DNA from 2 places in the Terrisporobacter hibernicus genome. Region 1 is predicted to be linked to the other one. Evidence: riboswitches for the same ligand, from Rfam matches in the RefSeq annotation. Region 1 holds a riboswitch; the other holds the start of a gene.

What was found. A riboswitch is a leader RNA that binds a small molecule or an ion and turns the genes downstream of it on or off. The one in region 1 is predicted to bind S-adenosylmethionine.
Region 2: linked by a shared signal. The riboswitch ahead of JW646_RS05710 (Na+/H+ antiporter NhaC family protein) and the one ahead of metK (methionine adenosyltransferase) in region 1 are both predicted to bind S-adenosylmethionine.

The regions. Positions count from the first base shown of each region.
Region 1 is NZ_CP081135.1:2,013,623-2,018,570, reverse strand. Features, by position in the region: gene recD2 (SF1B family DNA helicase RecD2) at 1-1,377, opposite strand, end outside; gene metK (methionine adenosyltransferase) at 1,518-2,711, opposite strand; SAM riboswitch class I at 2,815-2,922, opposite strand; gene yyaC (spore protease YyaC) at 3,128-3,637, shown strand; gene mreB (rod shape-determining protein) at 3,712-4,740, opposite strand.
Region 2 is NZ_CP081135.1:1,189,562-1,194,509, forward strand. Features, by position in the region: gene JW646_RS05705 (undecaprenyl-diphosphate phosphatase) at 1-507, opposite strand, end outside; gene JW646_RS05710 (Na+/H+ antiporter NhaC family protein) at 754-2,073, opposite strand; SAM riboswitch class I at 2,176-2,282, opposite strand; gene JW646_RS05715 (flavodoxin domain-containing protein) at 2,386-3,375, opposite strand; gene JW646_RS05720 (C40 family peptidase) at 3,558-4,901, opposite strand.

The DNA.
Region 1 (4,948 bases):
TCCTGCCCCTACTGACGGTAATTGGTCACTGTCTCCTACTAAAAGTAATCTTGTTCCTAATTTTATAGCTTTTAAAAGATTGTACATTAATATAATATCAACCATAGATGCTTCATCCAATATTATCACATCAGCATCTATTGGATCTTCTCCATCTTTAAAAAAGACTAGTTCATCACTATCTGTAGCAAAACCCATTTCTAGCAATCTATGAATAGTTTTAGCTTCTTTATTTGAAGTTTCACTCATTCTCTTAGCCGCTCTACCTGTTGGAGCACATAGCACTACTTTTTGGTCATTATTTTCAAATATTTTTATTATAGTATTTATCGTTGTAGTTTTCCCTGTACCAGGACCACCTGTAATAATTGTTACTCCATTATTTATAGATTCTTTTACTGCTAAGATTTGATTGTTCGCCAAACTTATTTCATCTTCTTTTTCAACAACTTTTATTTCTTCTTCTATATTAATATGTAAATCCTTCGTTTCATGTTGAGATAGCTTTACTATTTCTTTGCATACACCATTTTCACATATATAGTACATCATCAAATAGATAAGTATTTCTCCGTTCATATTTTCTAAATGTACTTTTTGATCGTATGCTAAATCCATAATTCCATTTTCCACATATTTAGGTTCTACACCTAAAATTTTGACTGATTGCTCAATCAATATTCTTTTAGGTAAATATGTATGACCACTTCCCAAGCTTTGGTTTAAAGTAAATAAAATACCCTGCATAATTCTATCTGGAGAATATTTGTCTATACCTATTTTGCTAGCAATATCATCGGCAATTCTAAATCCTATACCTCTTACTTCTTCTGCTAGTCTATATGGATTTTTATTTATCACTTCCAAGGATTTATCTTTATATTTTTTATATATTCTTAAACAATAATTAGGAGTTATTCCATAAGGAGATAGTTGTATTATTATATTTCTAAGTTCTCTATTTTCTTCATAGCTTTCTTGGATTTGTTTTACTTTCTTAATACCTATTCCTTCTACTTCAGTTAATCTTTCTGGAGTATTTTGAATAATATCTAAAGTATCAACACTAAATTTATCTACTATTCTTTTAGCCATTTTTTCGCCTATTCCATGTATCATACCCGAAGATAAATAAACATAGATACCCTCAAGAGAAGATGGTGTAACAGGTATAAAACTTTGCACCTCAAATTGAGATCCATAAATTTTATGGTTTACCCATTTTCCTTCTATTTCTATGCTTTCTCCTACAGACAAAGTTGGCATACATCCTACAATAGTTATTTCATCATTTTCATTGGCTAAAGAGGCTATGGTATAACCATTTTCTTCATTTTTAAAGACTATATCACTAACCATTCCTTGTAATTTTTCCATTTCAATTCTCCTAAAATCATTTATTAACGCCTACTTATAATTATTAGTATTATAAATATATTTTATGTTATCACTTAATGTAAAAAAAATAAAGAGCCGTATTTTATACAACTCTTTATTATTTATGTTAATCATTAAAATTATTTTATTGAAGATTGTTCTCTTAATGCTTCAGCTTTATCAGTTCTTTCCCATGGTAAATCCACGTCAGTTCTTCCAAAGTGACCATATGCAGCTGTTTGTCTGTAAATTGGTTTTCTTAAGTCTAAGTCTCTTATTATAGCACCTGGTCTTAAGTCAAAGTTTTTATTTATTAATTCAACTAATTCAGCTTCAGAAACTTTTCCAGTTCCAAAAGTGTCTACAAATATAGATAAAGGTCTAGCAACGCCTATAGCATAAGCTAACTCTATTTCACACTTATCTGCAAGTCCAGCAGCTACTATATTTTTAGCAACGTATCTAGCAGCATATGCAGCAGATCTATCAACCTTAGTTGCATCTTTTCCTGAGAATGCTCCTCCACCGTGTCTAGAATATCCGCCATAAGTGTCTATTATTATTTTTCTTCCTGTTAAACCAGTATCTCCTTGTGGTCCACCTATAACAAATCTACCTGTTGGGTTTATATATATCTTAGTTTCATCATCTAATAAATCTGCTGGTATAACTTCTTTTATTACTAACTCTATTAAATCTTTTCTTATAGTGTCATTATCTACATGTTCACTATGTTGAGTAGATATTAATATAGTATGAACTCTTACTGGCTTATTTCCATCGTACTCTACAGTAACTTGAGTTTTACCATCTGGTCTTAAATAATCTACAGTTTTATTTTTTCTTATTTCTGTTAATCTTCTAGATAGCTTATGTGCTAAAGATATAGGTAATGGCATTAATTCTGGAGTTTCATTACACGCAAACCCAAACATTATACCTTGATCTCCTGCTCCTATAGCTTCAATTTCTTCTTCCGTTTGTTCTCCACTTCTACTTTCTAAAGCTTCATCAACACCCATAGCTATATCTGATGACTGCTCATCTATAGCAGTTATCACAGCGCAAGTTTGACTATCAAAGCCATATTTAGCTCTTGTATATCCTATTTCCTTTACTGTATCTCTAACTACTTTTTGTATATCTACATAAGCGTTTGTAGATATTTCTCCTGCTACTAATACTAATCCTGTAGTAGTTATTGTTTCACAAGCTACTCTTGATAAAGGGTCCTTCTCTAATAAAGCATCTAATATTGCATCTGAAATTTGGTCACACATTTTATCTGGATGACCTTCAGTTACTGATTCCGATGTGAATAAATGTCTTGACATTGTATTTCCTCCTTTTATTATCTATTTTTGTCAATTTGGGTAAAAATAAAACCTCTTCTTTAACAGAAGAGGTTAATTATCACATAAAAATTATAATTAACTAACCTCATCTCTCTAACGTTTCCGTTAAGTAGGATTTAGCACCGTTCCCCAATATGGGAGTGGTTGCTGGGCTTCACAGGGCCTGTCCCTCTGCCTCTCTTGATAAGGTGTAATCACGATTACACATATATTTTATTATTACTTTTAACAAGTATATGATAACCCTTTTTTTTTATAGTGTCAAGATTTTATTTATTTTAAGAACACTATTTAAGCTTTCATCATATGATTATGTATAAGTGATTTTATGTTGATTAAAGTTATGTATTTTTTTATTATGTAGTTCATATATTTTTGAAGGGAGGTAAGTTCCTATGTATTTAGCCAAAGTGCATTACAAAAAAGAAAATGTTATAGAAATATTAAGCTTAATACTCAAAGATATAATTAATGAAAATACCGTTGTTATTTGTATAGGAACAGATCGTGCTATAGGAGATGCTTTAGGTCCTTTAGTCGGTACTATGCTTAAAAATAGCGACTTTAAATACCCAGTTTACGGTACCCTAGATAATCCTATTCATGCCTTGAACATATATGAATCTTTTGATCAAATAAAAGAAAAGCATCCTAACAGTGAATTCTTAGCTATTGATGCCTGTTTAGGTTCTATAAATAATATAGGAAACATTCAAATTAGAAAAGGACCAATTCTACCAGGTAAAGGCGTAGGTAAAAAACTCCCGCAAATTGGATCACATTCAATTGTAGGTATTGTAGATAAAGTAGATGAAAATAATAGATTTTCATTTAATAATGTTCGACTTCATTTTATTTTAGAATTGGCTGAAACTATTGCTCTATCAATCTTACTCTCCACCTAAATAGAGTCATCTGTGTACTTATATTAAAAAGGGCTGTACATACTAATTAAAATTATTATGACAGCCCTTTTATACTATTTTTTATTTCTTCTCTTAAATGTTCCGCCAGTTTCTAGTAAATCTAATGTGCTTAATGATGAACCTGTTCCTCTTGCAACACAAGATAAAGGCTCGTCGGCAACTATTACTTGAATTCCTGTAGCTTCCTCAATTCTCTTATCTAAATTTTTTAATAAAGCTCCCCCACCAGTCATCACTATACCAGACGTACTTATATCTGCTGCTAATTCAGGTGGTATTTTTTCTAATACAACTCTAGTTGTAGCTACGATTTGCTTTATACATTCTTCTAATGCTTCCGCTATTTCTTGTGAACTAACTTCTATAGTTTCTGGTAAGCCTTTTATTATGTTTCTACCGCTTATTTTCATAAATTGTTCTTCACTATCTTTCATAGCTGTTCCAATTTCTACTTTTAGCTTTTCTGCACTTCTCTCCCCTATAAGAAGGTTATGCTTTTTCTTAATATACGCTACTATGGCAGCATCAAACTTATCTCCGCCTATTTTTATTGAGTCACTAACTACCGCTCCTCCAAGAGATATAACAGCTATATCTGTAGTTCCTCCACCTATATCTATTACCATATTTCCATTTGGTAAAGATATATCCATACCTGCGCCTATAGCTGCTGCAATGGGTTCTTCTATTATATATACCTCTCTTGCTCCTGCTTCTCTTGTGGCTTCTTCTACTGCCCTTTTCTCAACTTCTGTTACACCTGTTGGCACACATACCATTATTCTTGGCATTACAAGTCTTCTAAATCCTTTTTTTTCAACTATCTTTTCTGTAAAGTATTTTAACATTTTTTCAGTTGCTTCATAATCAGAAATAACACCATCTTTTAACGGTCTTATTGCCACTATATTGGCAGGTGTTCTCCCTATCATTTTTCTTGCTTCATTTCCAACTGCTAAAACTGTATTTGTATTTTTTTCAATTGCAACTACCGATGGTTCTTCTAGTACTATGCCCTTACCATCTACATAAACTAAGACATTTGCCGTGCCTAAATCTATTCCTATATCTGCTCCAGCCATATTTTCACTCCTTTTATTATTCATATATATTAAACTTTATTTGATTTCTCTTTAAAGACCTCTATGTTACAAGATATACAAAAAAATAATATAAGTCAAGAAAAAAATGCAGGTTTTATAGTACATTTTTTACTAAGATTGTTTTTATTTTTATTTTATACTATTATTTATTTTTATAATTTAATTTTTTAAATTTTCATGTCGTTTT
Region 2 (4,948 bases), 820 kb from region 1:
TGGAAAAACTGCGGCTATTAATTGGAATAATCCTATGATTATAGCCATTTTATATGTAAGTTGATTCATGTTTGTAACTTTAGGTCTTGTACCTTTGTTATGATTTTCAACTACTATAAATAAAATACCAAATATGATAAGCATAGTAGCTACTGTTTGGAAATTATAAAATAGCGCATTTATTTGATCATCCCATAGTAATCCAATTACTGCTGCAGGAATACAAGCAATTACTATTTTAATCCACATAATAATTATGTCTTTTTGTACAAATGGTTTTCTATCAAATTTAAAAGGAAAAATCTTTTTCCAATATAAAATTACAACAGCCATTATGGCACCAAGCTGTATAACTACAAAGAACATTTCTTTGAAAGCTGGCGACATACCTAATTGTAGAAATTCATCAACTAATATCATATGGCCTGTACTACTTACTGGAAGCCACTCTGTAATTCCTTCAATAATTCCCAATATGATGGCTTTAAATATTTCTATCCATTCCATGTTTTCACCTCATTTATATTTTCTTTATTTGAATAAAAAAAATCCTAATTAATATTAGGTCCTTTTCTAGTATACCATATAAAGTATGACTTAGCCTCATAATTTTATACTTACCATTTTGTAATAAATTCACAAAATAGTAAGTATAAAAATTTAATTACTTTAAAATATCCTCTAAAACTACCCTTATTTAAAAAAAGTTATCTAAAATATTTCAGATAACTTTTTTCCTATATTAGGTAGTTTCTATGCTATTTTTTCTGAATTTCCTTTGTTACTTTTAAGTCTCGGAAGACCAAATCCTATAGCAACTATACCACACACAAACATTAATATTGGATAGTGTAAGTAACCAATTATTGCAAATGGTGATATACCAGCCAAACCTGCTGCTGTTAATAGTTGGGCTCCATAAGGAATTATACCTTGCCATACTGAAGAAAATATATCCAATATACTAGCTGATTTTTTTGAATCTATTTCATATTCATCTGCTATATCTTTAGCTATTGGTCCAGCCATTACTATGGCTATAGTGTTATTTGCAGTACATAAATCTACAATACTAACTAATGCTGCTATTCCAAATTCAGCACCTTTTTTATTTTTAATTTTACTTTGTATAAAATCAAGTACAAAATCAATTCCTCCATTAAACTTAATAAGTTCAACCATTCCTCCAACTACTACAGATATCATACAAAGTTCAAACATTCCCGCCATTCCTTCAGATACAGCTGTTATTACTCCAAATAAATCTAATGATCCTGTTATTATGCCTATTGTTCCTGCAAATATTACTCCTCCACCAAGAAGTAAAAATACATTTGCTCCAAGAATGGCACCAATAAGTACAAATAAATATGGTAAAACTTTTAATAATTCATAATCATACGCTTCATTTGATACGCTTACATATCCTCTACTCATTACAGTTAACAATATTATGGTTACTATTGCTGCTGGCAGCACTATTAAGAAGTTTACTTTAAACTTATCTCTCATTTCACAACCTTGAGTTCTAGTTGCTGCAATTGTTGTATCAGATATCATTGATAAGTTATCACCAAACATCGCACCACCTACGACTGCACCTAAAACTAAAGCTACTGGTATTCCAGTTTTTGAAGCGACTGCTACACCTATTGGTCCTATTGCAGCTATTGTCCCTACTGATGTTCCCATAGATATTGATATAAAACATCCTATAACAAATAATCCTGTAACTAATAAGTTAGCTGGTACTACTGATAAACCTAAATTTACTACTGAATCAGCTCCACCCATGGCTTTTGATACACCACTGAAAGCACCAGCAAATAAGAATATTATAAGCATTAAAATAATATCTTTATTTCCTCCACCTTTACAAAATACGTCTATCTTCTTGTTAAAATCAACTTCTCTATTAAATAAAAATGCTACTGCTGTTGAAATTATAAAAGCTACTAAAGTAGGCATTTTATAAAAATTTCCACTTATAACTCCACTTCCAATAAATAAAACCAAAAATATAACTAGTGGCAATAATGCCAATGCACTACCTTTTTGTCTTTCCTTACTCATAATTATTCTCCCTTCCTTATAATACTTACTATCAGTTTAAATTTTATTTTCCATACTAAAAAAAGCTTGAGAATAATCTCAAGCTTTTATAAACTATGTTATTCCTCATCTTTCAGCCTTCGCTGCAGGATTTAGCACCTTTTTATATATAAATATATATCGGTTGCCGGGTATCATAGGGCCTGTCCCTCCACCACTCTTGATAAGTAAGTAAATATTTATTTTTATTAATTAATATAATACTAGAGTATTTTTTATCTACTGTCAACTTTTTATTATTAAAAAATTCTAATATATCATATTAAGCACAAACTATTTCTCAGGTATATAAATTTGTTTTGAGTCAAATCCTAAATTTTTAAATTTAGAATATAAAAATTCATACTTACTTGGTACAATTTTTATTACATTCATATCAAAAGGTAATTTTGATATATTTTCTACCTTAAGATCTTTTCTACTAAGTACATCTATATATTCATCACACCAAGGTTTTATAATTTTCGCTTCTCCACTTATTTGCAATCCACATAAATTGTTCATACTTTTATAATCTTCATATACACAAAGAGATATTTTATTGTTTTTTGAAAGTCCTATAAACTTTAAACCGCCTTCACTAATTATATAAATATTTCCATCATAATACTCATATTCTAAAGGTGTCGCTCTTACAAAGTCTCCATATCCAGTAGCAAGTGTACATGTGTTTTTATTTATAAGAAAAGCTTCAATTTCTTTTTTGGTTATATTAACCGGAGGTATAAACTTAGGTGTATTAAAATATTCCCTTAAGTCTTTACCCAATTCCAAGGCTTTTTTCTCATCATATTCACCTAAGTCACCAAATGGTATCCCCACTTTGGAACAAAATGACTTTATCTTTTCCTTATCATCAGTATTAAGCTTATTTATAAACATTTCACCCTTTATAAACTCGCAAAAAATATTTTCATTATTTACAATTTTTTTCAATTTAGCAATTTCATTTAATCCATCTGGTTTATTTAGTCCTATACATACTAAGGCTACTCTTTTCTTACTAAAGTCTATTTTGTTTTCTTCTATATATTTCAAAATTTTTTCGCAACTATTTTGTCCATACAAAGAAAACACTAAGACAATGTTAGAATAATACTTAATATCACTTGGTGCATCAATAATGTCAAAAGATTTTGCTGGGCCTAATATTGGACATACAGTATTTGCAATAACCTTTCCTGTTCCATACTTACTTTCATATAAAATAAGAGTAACATTCATTTTATCCACCTCTTCATAATAAATCTTATTATTTGACATTTATTTTTTAGGAATAGTTTTCACATCTTCCTTTCTTCTATTGTTACACTTTTTATGACCCCTGTCTATCAAATGAGTAAATAGCTTATATTTTTATGATTTTTATATTTTTTTTAATAATAAAAAAAGGAATTATTAAGATTTACTTAATAATTCCAATATGTACTTTTTCTTTTCGATGATTATAAAACTCTTCTTGCATTTACATAAGTATTTACATAGTACGAACTATTCATATCGTTTATAACAACTTTTCCTTGCCCAGATGCAGCATGAATTAATTGTCCATTTCCTATGTAGATACCAACGTGAGTAACCCCACCATTATTTGAACCAACAGTATCAAAGAATACTAAATCTCCAGCTTTTAAATTACTTCTACTTACATAAGTTCCATAGTGACTTTGTAAAGATGATGTTCTTGGTAATGTTATTCCAGCAGCATTTTTAAATACATAGTATGTAAACCCTGAACAGTCGAATCCACTAGGTCCTTGAGCACCCCATACATAAGGCTTTCCTAATAATTTTTTTGCATAAGAAATTACCTTACTTGCTGAAGTACTAGTTGATGTATTAGAATCTGAAGAACCTCCAGAAGATGGTTTTGTGCTAGTTAGATATGTACTAGACACATATCCTGTTATACTTCCACTAGTTATTTTTGACCATCCATTGTTAGTTGATTTTACAGTTACTTTTGTTCCATGATTTAATGTAGTAATTACTGAGTAGCTTGTTCCTGCTCCTCTTCTTACATTTAATCCAGGTTTTGAGTCTACATATTTAGTAGTTGATGTTTCATTATTAGAATCATTTCCAGTACTTGGCTTATTGCTACTTAAATATGCACTAGAAACATATCCTGTTACACTTCCACTAGTTATTTTTGACCATCCGTTGCTAGTTGATTTTACAGTTACTTTTGTTCCATGACTTAATGTAGTAATTACTGAGTAGCTTGTTCCTGCTCCTTTTCTTACATTTAGTCCAACACTTGCATCCACATATTTTGTAATTGATGTTTCATTACTATCATTATCTGAACTTGGTGCTTTACTGCTTAAATATTGATTTGAAACATATCCTGTTATACTTCCACTAGAAATTTTTGACCAATCGCCACTTGTAGTTATTACTTTAACTTTAGTTCCATTAGTTAATGTTGCTATCTTAGCATAGCTAGTTGATGGCCCTTTTCTTACATTTAATCCAGCTGAAGTATCAACATATTTCTCACTTGATGAAGCTGATGTTCCACTTGATATATAATCCTTATGAACATAACCTGTTTTTGAGTTATATTTTATTTTTCTCCAACTACCATTTGAACCTAAGTAAGTAACAGTTTTTCCTTTTTCTATTTTACCCATAGAATCATACTCTTTGCTTGGTCCAGTTCTAAAGTTTACTCTTCCTGTTATTGTTCTTGTATCATCTGCATGAGAGTTCGTTACATCTGCCATTGGTGCTACTAGCGCTGTAGCTAGCATACCAGCCATTACATATTTTTTATTTATACTCATATTTAATCGATTTTACAATTTATAAATTGTAATTTCTATCCCCCTTC